3 regions of the Paucidesulfovibrio longus DSM 6739 genome follow, and region 1 is predicted to be linked to each of the others. Evidence: predicted binding sites of a transcription regulator. Region 1 holds the regulator's gene; each other region holds the start of a gene.
What was found. Region 1 encodes sigma-54, which starts transcription at its own class of promoters, with help from an activator protein. Its sites were predicted from a motif close to CTGGCACGGNNNNTGCTT; they were not measured.
Positions count from the first base shown of each region.

Region 2: G452_RS19145 (TadE/TadG family type IV pilus assembly protein) is a predicted target of sigma-54. The motif match lies at 4,699-4,716, and genes of this name have one in related genera.
Region 3: G452_RS0115355 (NifB/NifX family molybdenum-iron cluster-binding protein) is a predicted target of sigma-54. The motif match lies at 2,310-2,327, and genes of this name have one in related genera.

Region 1 covers NZ_ATVA01000016.1:317,382-323,849, reverse strand. Annotated here, with positions in the region: gene lptB (LPS export ABC transporter ATP-binding protein) at 1-674, shown strand, start outside; gene rpoN (RNA polymerase factor sigma-54) at 917-2,338, shown strand; gene hpf (ribosome hibernation-promoting factor, HPF/YfiA family) at 2,377-2,913, shown strand; gene G452_RS0114375 (PTS sugar transporter subunit IIA) at 2,915-3,364, shown strand; gene rapZ (RNase adapter RapZ) at 3,377-4,258, shown strand; gene G452_RS0114365 (PTS sugar transporter subunit IIA) at 4,261-4,713, shown strand; gene G452_RS0114360 (PTS sugar transporter subunit IIB) at 4,710-5,177, shown strand; gene G452_RS0114355 (PTS sugar transporter subunit IIC) at 5,197-5,871, shown strand; gene G452_RS0114350 (manganese-dependent inorganic pyrophosphatase) at 6,095-6,468, shown strand, end outside.
Region 2 covers NZ_ATVA01000014.1:349,029-355,496, reverse strand. Annotated here, with positions in the region: gene G452_RS20650 (PAS domain S-box protein) at 1-326, opposite strand, end outside; gene G452_RS0110835 (TadE/TadG family type IV pilus assembly protein) at 482-943, opposite strand; gene G452_RS0110830 (vWA domain-containing protein) at 953-2,293, opposite strand; gene G452_RS0110825 (TadE/TadG family type IV pilus assembly protein) at 2,193-2,582, opposite strand; gene G452_RS0110820 (pilus assembly protein TadG-related protein) at 2,618-3,823, opposite strand; gene G452_RS0110815 (TadE/TadG family type IV pilus assembly protein) at 3,816-4,211, opposite strand; gene G452_RS19145 (TadE/TadG family type IV pilus assembly protein) at 4,220-4,633, opposite strand; gene G452_RS0110805 (sigma-54-dependent transcriptional regulator) at 4,882-6,291, shown strand.
Region 3 covers NZ_ATVA01000017.1:202,545-209,012, reverse strand. Annotated here, with positions in the region: gene G452_RS0115370 (sensor histidine kinase) at 1-604, shown strand, start outside; gene G452_RS0115365 (hypothetical protein) at 717-956, opposite strand; gene G452_RS0115360 (glycosyltransferase family 9 protein) at 1,171-2,229, shown strand; gene G452_RS0115355 (NifB/NifX family molybdenum-iron cluster-binding protein) at 2,353-2,922, shown strand; gene G452_RS20830 (transporter substrate-binding domain-containing protein) at 3,008-6,468, shown strand, end outside.

The DNA.
Region 1 (6,468 bases):
AAGTGGTCCACGGCGTGGACGTTTTCCTGAAACGCCGCGAAGTGGTCGGCCTGCTCGGCCCCAACGGCGCGGGAAAGACCACGACGTTTTACATGCTTGCGGGCATCGTCAAGCCCAATGCGGGCGTGGTTCGATTCGGGGAAAAGGAAATCACGCATCTGCCCCTGCACGAACGGGCACGCATGGGACTTTCCTATCTTCCGCAGGAAAGTTCCGTATTCCGAAAGCTGACCGTGCTCGAAAATCTGATGATCATCCTGGAGCAGACGTCCTACAATCGGGAAAAACGACGCCAGCGCGCCCGCGAGTTGATGCGCATGTTCAACATCACCAAGCTCGCGCACCAAAAGGCCATGTATCTTTCGGGCGGCGAACGGAGACGGCTCGAAATCGCCCGCGCGTTGATCATGAATCCCAAATATATCCTTCTTGACGAGCCGTTCGCGGGCATCGATCCCATCGCCGTGATCGACATTCAGGAAATCATATCCATTTTGAAAAAACTGGGTCTCGGAATCCTCATCTCCGACCACAATGTCCGCGAAACCTTGAATATTTGCGATCGGGCCTATCTCGTCTACGAGGGCACGATCATCCTTGAAGGCAGTCCCCAGGAAATTGTCAAGGATTCCAAGGCGAGACAGGTCTACCTCGGCGAAAATTTCTGCCTCTGATCCGCAATTTCCTTCCCAATTGGCGATTTACAGCCCCCATGAAGGTTGGTACAGTTCTTTCATGGTGGCTGATTTCCGCCGTGTAAATCTGTATTTTCAATAGTTTAAGATGTAATTCTTGCGCCGCATCCAAAGCTGTGGCATAGTGAAAGCAGGAAAATAAACGAACGAGATGCAGAGAGACGTGGATTTGTTCAGGCAGTCTTGAGACTGCGGATCCGCACTCCGCCGCAGTGAGCGATATGGGACTGGAACTCAGACAACAACTCAAGCTTAGTCAGCAGCTTGTCATGACCCCGCAGTTGCAGCAGGCCATCAAGCTGTTGCAGCTCTCCCGGCTTGAGCTGCTGGAATCCGTTCAGCAGGAACTTCTGGAAAATCCATTCCTTGATGAAAAGGAAGGGGATGAGGACGCGCGTGCGGAGGAGACTCCGCGCGAGGAGGCCACCGCCGAGAAGCAGGCCCAGGACGAACTCATGCGCGACGCGGACTGGGAAAACTACATCGGAGAGTTTTCCAGCACGTCCAAGCAGTCGCAGAGCCGTGAAGCCGAAATTCCGGAGGAGGGGCTCTCCTTCGAGGCCCGCCTTGCCTCCAAGCCGTCGCTGGACGGCCACATCAACTGGCAGATGCGGCTTTCGAATTTCACGGAAGAAGAACTCGCCATCGGCGAGATCATCCTCGGCAACCTCGACGACCGAGGCTATCTCCAGGCCGATGTGAACGACATCCTCTCCCAGGTCGATGCCACTCCGGAAGCTGTCGAGAGCGTGCTGCACCGCATCCAGCGTCTCGATCCCGTGGGCGTGGCCGCCCGTTCCCCGCGCGAATGCCTGCTCGTGCAACTCGAAGTCTTCGGGTACGACGACCCCATTCTTTACTCGATCGTGGACGAACACCTCGAAGATCTGGAAAAGCGCCGCTACAAGCCCCTGGCTCGCAAATTCAAGATCGACATGGACGAGCTCAAGGCGTACCTTGATATCATCCAGAAGCTCGATCCCATGCCGGGCACCAGTTATTCGAGCACGGAGCCGCATTACGTCAGCCCGGACGTTTTCGTGTACAAGTACGGAGACGACTTCGTGATCGTGCTCAATGAGGACGGATTGCCGCGATTGACGCTGAATTCGTTTTATATGGACGATATCAAGTCCTGCAACAGCAAGGACAAGGAATATTTCCAGGAAAAGATGCGCTCCGCGGCCTGGCTGCTCAAGAGTCTCTACCAGCGCCAGCGCACCCTCTACAAGGTCATGGAGAGCATCGTCCGTTTTCAGAGGAGCTTTTTCGAGGAGGGCGTTTCCAGGCTGAAGCCGCTTATTCTCAAGGATGTGGCCGAGGACATCAGCATGCATGAATCCACGGTGAGCCGGATTACGACCAACAAGTACGTGTCCACACCGCACGGGATTTTCGAGTTGAAGTTCTTTTTCAACAGTGCGTTGGACCTCGGCGACGGAACGCAGGTCGGCTCGGAATCCGTCAAGGCGCTCATCAAGCAGTTCATCGGCGACGAGGATCCCAAGAGGCCGCTCAGCGACGAAGTCATAGGAGACATGCTCAAGGAAAAGCTGGATGTGAATATCGCGCGCAGGACGGTCGCCAAGTACCGTTCGGCCATGAATATTCCTTCCTCCTCAAAACGTAAGCAGATTCTTTGAACTTGCCCACTCAACCTCTATCTCAAGGAGGATTGTGTATGAACATCAGCTTCAACTTCAAGAACCTTGATCCCTCGCCGCATCTGAAGGATCACATCGAGAAGCGTTTCGATAAGATATCCAAGTTCATTCAGGACAGCGACGAGTCCGATCTCCAGGTCAACCTCGCCGTGGAAAAGACTCGCCAGAAGGCCGATGTGGTGCTCAACGCGGACAACATCCACATCTCCGCCTATGAGGAGTCGCCGGACATGTACGCCACGATTGATTCCGTGGTGGATAAGCTGGAATCCCAGCTGCGCAAGATCCGCGAGAAGATGAAGGACAGGCGGCGCAAGGCCCAGACCCGCGACGTGCGTATGGAGTATTTTTCGCTTTCCGAAGCGGGAGATGCTCCGACCATTACCGGCACGGACAACTACGAACCCAAGCCCATGTCTGTTGAAGAAGCGGCCATGCAGCTCGATTCGTTGCAGTTCGAGTTCCTCGTATTCCGCAACGCGGAAACCGAGGGAGTCAATGTCATCTACCGCCGTAAGGACGGCGACTACGGATTGATCGATCCCGGAAACTGAAATGAGATTAGGCGAGTATCTTGATACGGAACTGATATTGCCGGAGCTTGCCTCCGCCACCAAGGCGGAGGTGCTCCGGGAAATCGTGAGCGCAGTGAGCGACAGGATTCCGGAAATGGACGCGGAGGAGGCCCTCCGCGTCCTTCTTGACCGTGAAAGCCTGGGATCGACCGGCATCGGGGATGGCATTGCCATTCCGCACGGCAAGCTCGAATCCCTTGATCGCATCGTTGTCGCAGTGGCCCGCAGTACCCAGGGTGTCGATTTCGAGGCCCTTGATCACGCCCCCTGCCGGATCATCTTCCTGGTGATTGCCCCGGAACAGGTGGCGGGGCTTCATTTGCGCATTCTCGCGCACATTTCGCGACTGCTCAAAGATCCTGAATTCCGCAGGAACTTCTTGGAAGCGGACGGCGTGGAAGGGCTTCAACAACTCCTGCAGGGCACCTAGAAGGGCATCCGCTTGAAGAAAGACGTTTCTTTTCCCGTGATTGTCGTTACCGGGCTTTCTGGTGCGGGCAAGAGCACGGCTCTCAACGTCTTCGAAGATCTCGGTTTCTTCTGCGTGGACGGGCTTCCCGCAGGCATGCTTCCGAAGATGGTCGAACTTTTTCGCGGCATGGATAAGGACCATCGCGGTCTTGCCCTGGGCATGGACCTCCGACAGGTGGATTTCGTGGAAGAATGGGAACGCGCCTCCACCGAACTGGCCGCCATGGGCGTCAAGGTGCAGGTCGTGTTTTTGGAGACGCGCCAGGACAAGCTGCTCACCCGCTACGCCACCACGCGTCGGCTGCATCCGTTGGAAAGCAATTCCCTCGGCCTGGAACAGGCCCTGGAAAAGGAGCGCCAACTCCTGGGGCCGATCCGGACATCCGCCGATCTCGTCATCGACACCACGGGCTACTCCATCCACGATTTGCGGCGGATCATCCAGGAAAAATGGACGGCACTCGAAGACCCCGGTTCCAGCATGCGCGTCCACCTCTTGACGTTCGGATTCAAATACGGCGTGCCCATCGATGCGGATCTTGTTTTTGATCTCCGTTTCTTGCCAAATCCATATTTCGATGAGAAACTGCGGCCTCTTTCCGGAAAGGATCCCGAAATATCCGAATATGTGCTGGAAAGTGAAATAGGACGTTCCTTCAAGGAGCGTTTCGTCAATTTTCTTTGTTATCTCCTGCCGCTTTTTGCGCAGGAGGGGCGGTACAGGGTCACTGTGGCCCTGGGCTGCACGGGCGGGAGGCACCGTTCGGTCGCCACCGGGGAGATGCTCAACCGGGTGCTTAGAAAAGCGGGCTACGCCGTGACTCTTGAGCATCGCCACTACGAACTCGGATAGCCATGTCGAAATCGAAGCAGGGACAGCTTGTCGGCGTTGTGGTCGTGACGCATGGATCGTTCGGCGCAAGCCTTCTCGAAGCGGCCGAACTGGTCGTGGGGCCGCAGGAAAACGTCCGCGCTGTGGGCGTGCCTCAGGAATCGGCAGTGGACGAACTGGTCGTATCCATTCGCGATGCGGTCGAAAAATGCAGCAAGGGAAACGGGGTTCTTATCCTGACCGATCTTTTCGGCGGAACGCCCACGACTCTGAGCCTGTCGCTGCTGAAATCCTTTGAGCTGGAAGTCATTTCCGGCGTCAACATGCCCATGGTGGTCAAGGCCATTCAATCGCGGGAATTGCCGCTCGCGGAAATGGCGGCCCAGGTCAAATCCGCGGGACGACAGGGAATCGTGGTCGCCGGGGAAATGCTTGCGCGCCGCTCCGGCGCCGGTCGGCAGGGAAGCGGCTCATGAACTGGGTGCGGGTGGACAATCGCCTCGTCCACGGACAGGTCGTGGAGACGTGGTTGCCCTACACAGGGGCCACGACCATCATCGTCGCCAACGATAAGGTCGCCGAAGACATGTTGACCCAGCAGATCATGTCCCTGGCCATCCCGCAGACCATGAACGCCTCCTTCGTCCCCGTGCGCGATCTCCTGCATCTCCAGAAAACATCCATGTGGACGTCCAGCCAAAGCTCGACTCTGGTGCTCTTTTCCAATTGCGAAGATGCCCGGAAGGCCTATGAGATCGGGTTTTCCTTTTCCGCGATCAACATCGGAAACATTCATTACGCTCCAGGAAAAAGACAGCTGTCCCCGAGCGTCGCCGTCAATGAGCAGGAAGAGGCGTGCCTGCGCTTCTTTCTCGACAGCAAGGTCCGACTGGACTTTCGCTGCGTCCCCAACGACCCGGTGCAAGTGAGGTTCGGATGATGGCCACTTCCGCTCTCGCGTGGTTTGCGCTGATTGGTTTTTTTTTGCGCTCTTCTCGCTGTTCCGCTTTTCGCTGAGCATCGGCCTGCTTGAGCGGCCGCTCTTCATCGGCCTGCTCTGGGCCCTGGCAACGGGCGACTACGATATCTGCCTGAAAATCGCCATTTTTTTCGAGCTTGCCTGGCTGGACATCATCCCAGCGGGAACCTACATCCCTCCCCATTTGGGAGCGGCAATGTTTACGGCGCTGGCGCTTACCTCGCTGTACGGCCTGACGGACACGGGCCAGATCGCTCTGGCCATGACCGCCGGCATCCCCATGGCCTGGCTCGGCACGCGACTCGAGGCAAAACTGCGAATCGGGCAGGGCAAGTGCCACGCAATGGCCCAGCAATGGGCGGAACGACTGGGATCCGGGCCTTTCCCGGAACGCATCATCTATTTGTCCATGCTGCGCAGTTTTGCGACGTCCTGGCTCTTCTTTTTCGTCTCGCTGGTCATTTTGGACCTGCTCCTTCGGATGCTGCTCGGCGTACTTGGTCCGCTCCTCGACCAGATGAACGTGGATTGGCCGCATCTCTGGCTCGCGGCAAGCCTCGGCGGCCTGCTCGCGTTGCGCGTTCGGCGCGCCTACGCGGTCTTTTTCAGCGGGGCGGCCCTGGTCGGCCTGGCCTTGATTATCAAGGCGCTATGACTTGGCAGACGAAAGCGCTTGTGATACCCGGAACAATCTGATTCGGTCATCAGCGAGCATTGGGTCTGGGACGAGAAAACGCGCCGCTTTTCAAGGCGTCAGGACATCCGCCTCCTCCCGCGATCTTCTCCTTTCTGTGACTTGGCAGCCTTGTGACTTTGTGATATCTGGAACAACCTAAGTTTTTGGCACGCATTGAACCACTCATAGGAGGATCAACATTATGGCTATTCTCGTTTGTGGACACAAAAACCCCGACACCGATACCGTCGCTTCCGCCATTGCCGCCGCTGACCTGTATTCCAAGCGCGGCATGGAAGCCAAGCCCGTGACCCAGGGCGAGATCGCCCCGGAGACCAAGTTCGTCTTGGACAAGTTCGGCCTGAAGGCTCCCGAGATCGTCACCGACGCCACCGGCCAGAAGATCATTCTGGTTGACCACACCGACATCTCCCAGACCATCGACAACCTGTCCAAGGGCGAGCTCGTGGCCGTCGTCGACCACCACAAGCTGGGCGACATCACCACCTCCAACCCCCTTGAAATGTGGGTCTGGCCCGTGGGCTGTTCCGCTACCGTCCTGAAGTCCATGTACGA
Region 2 (6,468 bases), on a different contig from region 1:
CATTGGCTGACCCCGACGAGGTCCGGCTGGACAGGGTCCACCAGGGGCACGCCGTTGTCGGTCATCAGGAAGAGATAGTTGTTGAAGCCGGAGTCCGGGTAGCGCATGTCCCAGAGCATTTCCGAGACCCTGTCCAAGGCCTGGTCCTTGTCCAGCTTGCCGTCCTGCAGGTCGCGCAGCACGGGATCGAGCGCGCCTCGGGCCACGCTGACGATCTGGCGGAGGGCCTCGCTGCGGTCCCGGACCATTTCCTCGTGCTGGCGCTCGGCGAGAAAAGCGAAGAGCAGCAGATACAGGCAGGCCACGAGCGCGAGGCTGGCTGTCACCGCGATCCAAAGGCGCTTGAGGGGTCGCCGCCCGTCGCGGCTATTCTGTTTTATCTCTTTCGTCATTCTTGGCGGCGAGTTTCGTCGTTTCGGGCATTCGACATTGCGTATACCCGGTTTCGAACGTCTTGCCTAGACGAGAAGAGAGGTTCTTGTCACTCGCAGCGTTGCCAGGGTTCGTTGACCTTGCGGTCCGTTCCGGTCAGCAGCAGCGTCTCCCCGATCACGCCCTCCAGGAACGGCGTCAGCGGCCGATAGGCGTAGTCCACGCGGACCTCCACCAGGCCGCAGGGGCAGCCCGCGTCGTTTTCCGTGCCGGCCCCGCTCGCCGCCGTGGTCGGCCAGCTGACCACCTGCACCTCGTCCGCGCCGCCCGGCAGCCGGGACATGACCCGCCCGACCTCCGCGCGGATGAGGGCCAGGCGCAGGCCCTCCTCGTCGCCCTGCCCCGTGGAGGCGAAGCGCGCCCCGGCCTCGGCGGCCTTGCGCACCGTGAGCCAGTCCGAGAGCATGTTGCCCGCCTCCAGCAGGCCCAGCACGAGCACCACCAGCAGCGGAAAGATCATGGCGAATTCCACCGCCGTCATGCCGCGCGTCGTTCCGTTTCCGCCTCGCATGGCTTCCTCCTAGTTGAGCAGCCGCCAGCCGAGCTGCCTGCCGATCTGCTTGAAGACGTCGCCGATGTCGTAGGCCGAGGGCGCATCGAAATAGTGATCGTCGGTGCCCGGCTTGCTGGACGCGATCTCCTTCATGAGCCGCACGTCCTCGGCGTCGGAAGAGCCGAACCGGATCGTGAAGATCTCCACGCCCGCGTCCTTGGCCTTTCGGGCCTCGTCGAGCATGGCCCTGTTCAGCCCTCCGCCGTCCTCGCAGTGGCAGTCCGTCTCGCCCATGCCGTAATAGGCGTTGGTCCAGTAGTTGTTGGGCCGGTAGCCGATGCTGTACGGACCGCCGCACTCGCCGTCCTCGGTGTCCCCGTCCGTGAGCAGGATCAGGATCTTGCGGATGCGCTCCTCGTCCTTGCCCTCGGTGAAGGGGGCCTCCGGCGTGAGCACCTCGCGGCCCCACTTGACGCCTTCGGAAATGACCGTTCCCGACGCGTCCCCGTAGCCGTCCATTTCGCCGATGGCCGAGAGGATGGAGCCCTTGTCCGAGGTCAGGGCGTGGGTCACGGGGATGGAGTCGCACGTCTCCAGGCTGACGTTGCGCCGGGTGTAGTACGGCAGCGCCCAGTAGAGCGGCATGAACTCCTCGCGCAGGCCCTCGTTCAGGGAGCCGTCCGCGTTGCGGCAGCCCGCGGGCAGCCCGTCCACCCCGGCCGGGATGCGGACCTTGCCCCGGAAGGGCACCAGTCCCACCCGCGTGTCCGGGGAGGCGTTGTCCGGCAGGATCAGGTCCACGAGGTCGTTGCAGGCCATGCGCGTCTGCTCCAGGGGCGCGCCCTTCATGGAGCCGGAATTGTCGATGGCGAAGACCACCTCGAGATGGTTGAACCCCGCGCAGGCCTGGGCCTCGATATGGCTGGAGCCGATGCCCAGCGCCCCCATGAGCAGGGTCGGAACCTCGGCCCCGGCCCGCACGCAGACGCTGCGGACCTCGCCGCCGGGAGCCAGGGAAAGGATGGCCGCGTCCTCATAGTTCTTTACGAGCATGGACGAAGCCGCACCCTGAACGATGCCCTTGTCCACGTCCGGATCGTAGGGCAGCTCCAGCGCACCGGCCAGGGCCGCGGCGTCCACCGCGTTCTGGAGGCGCGAGTGGGCGACGTACAGGTTACCGGCGTCCACGGCCAGCCCCACCGCGCCGAGCAGCACGGGAATGAGCACGGCCAGCACGATGTTGACCGCGCCGGACTGGCCGCGCGCCCTACGGCAGCGGCATGGTCGTGCGGGCGCGCAGGATCGGGGCGACGTCCCAGAGCAGGCCGAGAAGGCCGCTGCCGACGCCGAAGAAAGGTTCGTATGCATAGGATACCTCGACGGTCACGGACTGCCCCCCGCCGTCCAAGACCACTGTGGTTTGCAGGTCGTCTCCGGGCAATTGCGCGGCCACGCTGTCCACCAGCGCGCCCACTCCCGACGTGTCCCCGGCCCGGAGCACAAGCCGCGCGCCCTCCCGGCTCGCGTCGCTGATCACCGAATAGGTGTGCATGGCTCCCGCGCCCTCCACCAGCATCAGCAGCAGCGCCAGGATCAGGGGCAGGGCCAGGGCCAGTTCCATCGCGGCCAGGCCGCGTTCTCCGTTTCCAGATGCCATGTTCGTTCCTCCGCCGCGCCGTCCGTTCGCCGGGTTCATCCGCTCCTGCCGGAATCCAGCAGCAGCCGGGGCAGGAATAGAAAATAATCGCCGCATGCTCCGTCCCCCTGTTCGGGGGAACGGGCCAACGCTTCCATAAACCGGGCCGTCACCGTGCCCTGCCCGTCGATGTTCTCGATGAACACCGCGCCGACCTGGAAGACGCGCTGCGTGACCCGTCCGGAAACCGGCGGGAAACGAGGATCGTAGAAGGCCACCACGGCCACACGAGGGCTGGCCATGGGGTCGGCGTGCTCGCTGCCCTTGACCGACTGCGTGGCGTCGTCCCAATACGCGTTCGCGTCCAGGCCGATGAGTTCCCGGATGCCCTGCTTGACCGGGCCGGTCGTGTTTCCCGGTTCGAGCTGGACCTCGTCGCCCGGCTCGACCACGGCCTCGGAATTGCTTCCGTCGCAGCCCAGGATGTTCTCCCGGAGCATGGCCCCGCCGGGCACGGGCACTCCCTTGTTGACGGGCGGCAGGTCGATGAGATTGTATTGGCCTGGAACCACGGCGTCCGCCGGATCGCCCGGCTTGAGCAGAATCCGCGCGCCCTTGTCCGCATCGGCCCAGCCCAGGGTCACGACGGAGGCCATCTCGGCGGCGCTGCCCACGTCGAGGCTGCCGTTGCCGCGCACCTTGGGGTCATCATCCGCATAGTCGTCCCACTCGAACTTGGCGGGCACGATGAAGGGCTTCGCGCACTTGCTGCCGCAGGCTCCGGCCAGCCCGGCCCGTGCCGTGGCCGACAGGTCCGCGCTGTCCACCCCGATCACCGGGCCGAAATTCAGGGCCAGCGCGTTGCCGCGATCCAAAGCGCGCCGGATGGTGATTTCCACCTGGTTGGGATGCTCCGTGTCGGGCACGCCGTCCCGCAAAAAAATCACGTCGCTCTCGCGCACCGCGTTCTCAGGATCGTCGGACGCGGCGAGGTTGGCGCGGGCGTAGTCGAGCATGTCCGCCCGGACCAGGTCCAGGTCGTCGCCGTAGGCCAGCAGGCCCGAAGCCCCGGCAAGAACAGCGGCGTCCGCCGCGTTTTGCAGCCGGGTCCGCTTGAGATGCATGTAGGAGGTGTCCACGGCAAAGGCGGCGAACCCGAAGAGCACGACCACGAGCAGGCCGTAGAGCATGCTGACCACGCCGCCTTCGTCCGCGGGAAGCCGGGAGAGCCGGGTCCGGATGCGCCGATATCCGCTACTCATGGCGCACCTCCACGGAAGCCTCGGCCAGGGAGGGCAGCACGCTGTCCCAGGGCAGCGCGGTGTAGCCGGAAAGGTCGAACCCCACCTGCACGCGGACGTGCCCGCCGGATTCCTCGTCCTGCCCCACGAAGGTCACGCTGGCCCGGGATTCGTCCAAACCTGCGGAACGCAGCGAGGCGAACACGGCCTCGCTCGGATCGCGCCCGCGCGCGGCCCAGACAGCTCCCTCGCGCGCCGCGCGGGTCACGGCCCCGCCCACGGCGAGGTAGCGCGAAGCGTCGATCACGCCGAAGACGAACGGCAAAAGGAAAAAGCACAACATGACGGCCACTTCCAATGTGACCATGCCCCGCTGGGGAGCCTTGTCCGCAAATCGTTCTCTGCGCATCTTCCCTCCTATCGCTCGCAAATGCCCTCGGCCGAAGCGCTGACGGCCCAGGAGTCGGTTTCGCCAAGGTCGGGAAGAAAGAGAAAAGAGAAAGGAACGCTGACTTGGACATTGGTGAAATTGCCGGGCTGGCGCGGCCCCACGGCCACGGACGGGTCCAGGCGCAGGCCGCCCTTGCGGACCTCGCGGATGGCCGCGTCTTCGACGGCGGCCTCGTCCGGCTCGTGCAGCACGGCCATGCGCAATCCCTGCGATGCGGCCTCGCGGACCACGTCCTGCACCCAGAGATAGCGCCCGAGATCCATCAGGCCCAGCATGACGAAGAGAACCAGGGGAAGCAGAAATCCCGCTTCCACCGCTGCGGCGCCGCGCTGGCTCTTGTTCTTTTCGCGGCTTCGTCCGCCTCTGTTCAGGTTCCGCATCTTCATTCCTCTCGGTTGTTCCGTTCGGGCGGCGTTTGCGCCGCACCCCTCGTGCATTTAGTAGATAGCAACAGCCATGCCAGCGGGGGTCGCCCTGTCTCTTCGAAGCGCAACCTGCTGAAACGAAGCAGTATTCATATTTCTCCGACACCGGGCCGAATCCGCGCCGGCTATTGATGAAGACCGCTGATCCACAAAACGTGGATTGTTCTGATCGATTAGTATAGGATGGAGACACGAGGGGACACATGGCGGAACGAATTCTCGTAGTGGACGACGACGCCGCGTTTCGGGGCATGCTGCGCGAGGCCCTGGAAGCCAGGGGCTGGGAGGTGGGCGAGGCGGGCGACGCCGAGACCGGCATCCGGTTCGTGGCCGAGGGCGGGTTCGACATCGTCCTGCACGACGTGCGCCTGCCCGGCATGGACGGCATCGAGGCCCTGGAACACCTGCACCGCGCCGACCCGCTCGTGGACATCATCATCATGACCGCCCACGCCTCGCGCGACTGCGCCGTGGAGGCGCTCCAGCACGGAGCCTACGACTATTTCACCAAGCCCTTCAGCCTGGGCGAGATGGAAGTGGTCATCCGCCGCGCCCTGGAAAAGCGCCGCCTCCAGCATGAAGTCCAGGAACTGCGCCGCTCCCTCGGCAGCCGAGGCCCTTCCGAACGGATCATCGGCCAGAGCGCGGCCATGCGCCGCGTGGTGGAACTCATCGAACGGGTCGCGCCGCTGGACGCCAACGTGCTCGTGACCGGGGAAACCGGCACGGGCAAGGAGCTGATCTCGGACACGATCCACGCCCTTTCCGAGCGCGCCGCCGGGCCGTTCATCAAGCTCAACTGCGCGGCCATTCCGGAAAACCTGCTCGAATCCGAGCTCTTCGGCCACGAGAAGGGCGCGTTCACCGGCGCGGCCGCGGCCAAGAAGGGCAAGTTCGAGCTGGCTCAGGGCGGCACCATCCTGCTGGACGAAATCGGGGACATGCCCCTGCATCTGCAACCCAAGCTCCTGCGCGCCGTGGAGCAGAAGCAGGTCGAGCGGCTGGGCGGAGCCAAGCCCGTGTCCTTCGACGTGCGCATCATCGCCGCCACCAACCAGGATCTGGCCGAACGCGTGCAGGAAAAGCAGTTCCGCTCCGATCTCTTCTACCGCCTGAACGTGGCCGCCATCCCCCTGCCCGCCCTGCGCGAGCGCATGGAGGACATCCCCCTGCTCTGCGAGCACTTCCTCGCCGGCATCAACCGCAAGCTGGGCACGGACATCCGCGGTGTCTCCAAAAGCGGAACCCGGATCATGTTCGGCTACCACTGGCCCGGCAACGTGCGCCAGCTGGCCAATACCCTGGAACGGGCCGCCATCTTCTGCCGGGGCGGGGTGATCACGGACGAGGACGTGAACATGGCCTTGCAGCGCTCCCCTGCGGACGCGGCTGCCGCGGCCCAGGCCGAAAGCCCGCCCATCGGCGTCCCGCCCGAAGGATCGGTGCAGCTCAAGGACGCGCTGCTCGAATACGAACGCGACCTGATCGTCAGCGCCCTGCGCCACTCCGGCGGGGTGCAGACCGAAGCGGCCAAGCGCCTGGGCGTCACGCCCAAGAACCTCTGGAACAAGCTCCAGAAGCACGGCATCGATCCGGCCAGCCTCGACGACTAGCCCCCAACACCTTGCCTGAGAAGGACATCCGCGCCACGGGGCATCCAGCCCCGCGCAGGCGGCCGCGCGCGTTCGCGTCCATGCCCCCCCAGCCGACCCGGCCCCTGAATGCGATCCATTTTTTGTGGATCGACGTATCCTACTGACATCACACCCAAAACAGCTTTCCCGGCCAAT
Region 3 (6,468 bases), on a different contig from region 1:
CATCAAGCTTTCGGCCCAGCGGCTCCAGCGCCGCTACGGCGAGGAGCACCAGGACAAGACCTTCCAGGAGTGCACCGAGCTGATCGTCAAGCAGGTGGAGCGCATCCAGCAGATGGTCACGCAGTTCTCGGCCTATGCCAAGCTTCCGGAGGTCCAGCCCCGGCCCGACGTCCTGGCTCCGCTCCTGGAGGAGGTCGTGAGCATGTTCGCCAACACGCACCGAAGCGTGCAGTGGCGTCTGGACGCGGAAGCCGACCTTCCGGCCTTTCCCTTCGACCGCGAAGCCCTGCGCAGGGTCTTCATCAACCTGCTGACCAACGCGGCGGAAGCCCTGAACGGGCGCGAGGGCGGCGAGGTGGAAGTGGCCGCCCGGCGCGACGCCGAGCGGGGCAAGATCGTCATCGCCGTGCGCGACAACGGGCCGGGCCTGTCCAAGGAGGAAGCCTCGCGCCTGTTCGAGCCGTATTTTTCGCGCAAGAAGGGCGGCACGGGCCTGGGCCTGACCATTGTCCGGGCCGTGGTGGGCGACCATCGCGGCGTGGTCAACGCTTCCTCGCGGCCCGAAGGCGGCGCGCAGTTCGTCGTGGAGCTGCCGGACCACTGACGGCGGTGCGGCACGGCGCTGTCGGCGCGCCTGGAAAAAACCCGGACTCCCGCACGAACGCGCGGGAATCCGGGTTTCGGTGTCCTGTGGCCGCGTCAGGCGCGGCCCGGAGCTATTCTTCGGGGTTGGTGAAGCGTTCCGAGATGATGGCCGCGTCCTCGGGCCGGGCTTCGGCATACAGGCCTCTGGCCTCGCCGTGGCAGGCGAAATCCGTTCCGCGCAGCTGCACGTAGCCTGCCGAAAGCACGGTGGGGTAGGGAATCTGCTCGCGCAGCTCGGCAAAGTCGATGCGCCGGGGAAAGATCACAGGCACGGGATCGCCAGAAAAATCTTCGAACATGATGTATTTCATGGAAATTCCTCCGTTTCCGGCAAAAGTTGATCCGGTATCGGCGGGCCGCTTCGGGGCGACGCCCTCTGCCTGCCTTGTATTCGCCTTGTCGAGGCATTTCAAGTCTTCACGGAATCGGACCGGAAGCCGGGGAAGCCGGGCGCAAGGCGTCGGACGCGGTCCGCGCGGCGAAGCTGTTGTCAGCGGCGCGCGCAGCGGGTAAGGGATTTGCGACATGCGTGAATTCCGCAAGATAGGCGTCTGGCAGACCGCGTTCCTGGGCGACGCCGTGCTGACCCTGCCCCTGCTCCGGGCCTTGAACCTCGCGTTTCCGGACGCGGGGCTGCACTTTTTCGTGCGCGGCGGCCTGGAAGGGCTTTTCGCCGCGCAGGAGGGGCTCGCCTCGGTGACGGGCTTTTACAAGCGGGGCGCGCAAAAGGGCCTGGGCGCGGCCTGGTCGTTCGGACGCGAACTGGCCGGGCGCGGTTTCGACCTCTGGATCTCCCCCCACGCCAGCCTGCGCAGCGCCGTGGTTTCGTTCGCCACGGGCGCGCCCGTGCGCATCGGCTACCGCAGCCCGCTTTACAACCGCATGGCCTACACCCACACCGTGGACCGCCGCTTCCGGGACTTCGAGGAGGTGGAGCGGCTGCTGCGGCTGCTGCGGCCCCTGGACCTCGAACCGGAGCCGAGCACGTTTCCCTGGCCGGAGCTGACCCTGCCCGCCGAGGCCGAAACCCGCGCCGGGGAGCTGCTCGGCGGCCTGCGCCGCCCTTTGCTGGGCCTGCATCCCGGCTCCACCTGGCCCACCAAGCAGTGGCCCGTGGAATATTTCGCCGAGGTGGCGGGCCGGGCCGCGCTGGCCGGGGCCGGGGTTGCCGTGTTCGCGGGTCCGGGCGAGGAAGCGGACGCGGCCAGGGTGGTCGAGCTTTCCGGCGCGGCGGGCAACGTGGTCGATCTCGCGGGGCAGCCGAACCTGCCCGCCCTGGCGGCCTGCATCCGCCGTCTCGACGCCTACCTGACCAACGATTCCGGCCCCATGCACCTGGCCTGGGTGCAGCGCGTGCCCACGCTGGCCCTGTTCGGCCCCACGGTGCGCTCCCTCGGCTTCTTCCCGCGCGGGGACACGGCCCGCGTGCTGGAGGTGGACGGGCTGGACTGCCGCCCCTGCGGCCTGCATGGCCCGCGAAAGTGCCCCAGGGGGCATCACGACTGCATGCGTCTGCTGCGGCCGGAACAGGTTTGGGAGCATCTTGCGCCCATGCTCGGCCTTCAGGCGCAGCCCGCTCCGTAGTCAAGGTCAAAATGGGCGCATATCGCGCCCGCAGCGATTTTCCCTTTGCCTGATCCCCGTACATTTCAGCCGATTGCGTTTCGGCACGCCCGTTGCTTCCTGTTTCGCAACAAGGAGGCAGCAATGCTTATCGCCATCAGCAGCCAGGGACGAACCCTGGAGGACGCCATGGACCCGCGTTTCGGGCGGGCTTCCGGTTTCGTGATCTACGACAGCGAAAGCGGGGAACACCGCTGGCTGGACAACGGGGACAACGCCTCACAGGCCCAGGGAGCGGGAATCCAGGCGGCACAGCACGTGGCCGACGCGGGCGTGCAGGTGCTGCTCACGGGGCGGGTCGGACCCAAGGCCGAGGACGTGCTCCAGCGCGGCAACGTGCGCATCGAGCTGTGCGCCGAGGGCAGCGTGCGCAGCGCGCTGGATCGGTTTCTCGCTTCCGGCCAGGCCCAGACGCCCCCGGCGGGCGCGCAGCGCGCGGCAGGCTCCGGCAGCGGCGCTTCGGGACAGGGACAAAGCCAGAGCCAGGGCCAGGGCCAGGGTCGCGGGCCGTGCGGCGCGGGCCAGGGTCGTGGACGCGGCCCGGGAGCCGGCCAGGGGCGCGGCGTGGGCGGCGGCGGTCGCGGCGTAGGCGGCGGTGGCGGTCAGGGTCGCGGCGGCGGTCGCGGCATGGGCGGCGGTGCGGGAGGACGCTGACGCTTCGCCGCGGCTGCGCAAACAACGGCCCGCAGGCGCTGATAATAGTCTGTTATCTTCCCGATGATTATGATAGCAACCGGGCATGAACAGCGGCAAGAATGACCGCGCCCGGCCGAAGGCCCTTTCGGCGCGGGTTTGGCGTCGCCCCTGGCTGCGTGCTTTGGGGCCGCGGGCCTCGCTTTTTTCTCCGGCCCTGTTCCTTTCCGTGATCCTTGCCGTGTTCCTGGCCCTGTCCGGGCCGCTTTGCGGGGCCGCCCTCGCCTCGTCCGCTGATTCTCCGGACCGTGGCGAAAAAGCGCCCGTCATCATCGCCTGTCCCGACCACCATCCTCCCTTCACCCTGCGCAACGACGCGGGCGAGCCCGCAGGACTGCTCGTGGATCTTTGGCGGCGCTGGTCCGTGGTCACGGGGATTCCCGTGACCTTCAAGGTCGGAACCTGGGAGGAAACCGAGGAGTGGGTGCGGACAGGCGAGGCGGACATGCACAGCGGGCTGATCCGCACGCCGCAGCGGCAGCGCTGGATGGCCTTTTCCCAGCCGCTTTTCGAGGTGGACTCCGCCCTGGTCACGCCTCTTGCCGCGCAGGAGCGCACGCTTGCCGAAGGCATTCAGGATTTGCGCATCGCGGTGGCGCGCCATTCCCCCTGGGAAGGCTGGCTCCGGGAGCGGCAGCCCGACGTCGCGGTGGTTGCCGTGGCGGACGAGGCCGCGGGCTTGCGCAGCGTGCGGGAAGGCCTGGCGGACGGCGTCTTCGCGGAGCTGTCGAGCGTGGCGCTGGCCCTGGAGCTGAGCGGCCGTTCCGGCGAATTCCGGGTGACGATCCAGGGAGACATGCGCCGGCAGCTGCATGCCGCTGGACGCCGCGAGGACGCCGAGCTGATGGACGCCGTGGACCGGGGGCTGGCGGCCATCACTCTGGACGATCTCGTCGAGCTGGAGCGGCGCTGGCTGCCCGGACCAGCGTTCCGCCTTGTGGCGCAGTCGCAGGGAAACCTGCGCCTGACCGGGGTCGAGGACGAATGGATCGCCGCGCATCCGCTGATCCGCGTGGGCGTGGCCGCGGGGCTGCCTCCGCTGCGCTTTGCGGACGCCTCGGGCAAGCCCTCGGGCATGGTCCCGGATTATGTCGATCTGATCGGCCAGCGCGCCGGGCTTCAGGTGGAGATGGTTCCGGGCATGGATCCGGCCCTGCGCTTCGGGGCGCTGCGCCGGGGCGAGGTGGACGCCCTGGCCTGCGTGCTGCCCACTCCGTCCCTGCGCCAGGAGTTTTTGTTCACCAAGCCTTTCCTGCGGCTGCCTTCGGTCATCGTCACCCGGACCGACGCCCCGTTTCTTTCCGGATTGACGGACGTCCTGGGCAAGACCGTGGCCATGCCCGCCAATGCGGGGCGCACCGAATTTCTCTATCGCGATTATCCCGAACTCGACCTGCGCCTGACCGAGAGCGTGGCCGAAGCCCTGGAGGAGGTCTCGCTGGGCCTCGCCTATGCCACGGTGGGGGACCTGCCCACGCTGACGGCGAGCATCCGCAGTCTCGGCCTGACCAACCTCAAGGTCGCGGCCCGCACCGAATACGAATACGACGAGTTTTCCCTGGCCGTGCGGCCGGGCATGCCCCACCTGACCTCGATCCTGAACCGCGCCGTTGAATCCCTGAACGCGGGGGACCGGGACACCGTGGCGAGCCGCTGGGTGGACGCGGAAATGGCCCCGGACGAAAAATACGAGGCTTTCTGGAACCTGACCCTGCGCGTGGGCGGCATGGGGGCTTTGATCCTGGCCCTGCTGCTGCTCTGGAACTGGCGGCTGAACAAGGAGGTCCGGCGCAGGCGCAAGACCGAGGACGCCCTGGCCCAGGCCGAGCGGGAGCTGCGCGAGATCTACGACCATGTTCCCGTGGGCATCTTCAAGGTCTCCATGGACGACGCGGTTCTCAGCATGAACCGCGAAATGCTGCGCCTCGGCGGCTACGAGAGCATGGAGGAGCTGGAGGCCCAGGGCGGCCGCGTCAGCCGCAACTGGTACGCCGACTTTTCGGACAGGGACCGGATGCTGGAGCTGCTCAGGGAGCACGGCGAGATCAAGGAGTTCCTCTACAAAGCGCGGCGCAGGGACGGCAGCATCATCTGGGTCAGCCAGAGCGCCCGGCTCAAGCGCGACGCACAGGGCGAGCCCGTCCACGTCAGCGGCTACGCCCTGGACGCCACGGAGCGCATCGAGGCACTGGAGAGCGTGCGCCGCAGCGAAGCCCGGTTCAAGGCCATCGTGATCAACAGCCCCTTCGTGATCCTGAGCATGGACGACGACCTGCGCCTGGAGCTGCCCCTGGACAGCCCGGCAGTGGAGCGCATCACCAGCTACCGCCCGGACGAACTGCGCGGCCAGCTCTTCGTGGACTACGTGCACCCGGAGGACGCGCTGCGCACGGACTACCAGCTGCGGCGGTTCCTTTCCTCCCCGGGGGAGAGCGTCTCCCTGCGCTGCCGCTGGCGCTGCCGCAACGGGGTCTGGCGCCACCTGGAATGCAGCGGCGTGAACTACCGCAACAACCCGGACCACGCGGGCGTGCTCTTCATCCTGCGGGACATCACGGCCCAGCGCGAGGCCCAGGAGCGCCTGATCCAGGCGCGCCAGGCCGCCGAGAACGCGGACCGCGCCAAGAGCGAATTCCTGGCCTCCATGAGCCACGAGATCCGCACGCCCATGAACGCCATCCTGGGCATGGCCGAGGTGCTTTCCGAGACCGATCTTTCCGAGGAGCAGCGGGGCTACGTGGAGCTGTTCCGCAACGCGGGCGAAAGCCTGCTCAGCCTGATCAACGACATCCTCGACCTCTCCAAGGTGGAGGCCGGGCAGGTCGATCTGGAGCACATCCCCTTCGACCTGCGCGAGCTGGTGGAAAAGCTGGCCCACATCATGGGCATCCGCGCGCGCAAGAACGGCGTGAACCTGCAATGCGTCCTGGCCGACAACCTGCCGGAAATCATGGTCGGCGACCCCGGACGCCTGCGCCAGGTGCTGGCCAACCTGCTCTCCAACGCGGTCAAGTTCACGCACCAGGGGCGCATCGACCTGGAAGTGCGGCGCGAACCCCAGGAGCACGGCCCGGACATGCTCCTGTTCTGCGTCCGGGATACGGGCATCGGCATTCCGCCGAACAAGATCAAGGACATTTTCGAGAGCTTCGTGCAGGCCGACTCCTCCACCACGCGGCGCTACGGCGGCACGGGCCTGGGCCTGAGCATCAGCCAGCGGCTGGTCAACCTGATGAACGGGCGCATCTGGGTGGAAAGCGAATTCGGCCAGGGGAGCAGCTTCTACTTCAGCGTGCCCCTGGACGCGCCGGACGACTCCCCGTCCGGCGAGCACCCCCGCCAGGCCGAGGACGAGCTGGAACGGGCCATCCCCGAAGGAGACGTCCTCTTCGTGGAGGACACCGAATCCAACCGGACCCTGATCGAGGCCTACCTCGAACCCACGGCCCTGCGCCTGGACATGGCCGGGGACGGCCGCGAGGCCCTGGAGAAGTTTTCCTCCCGGCG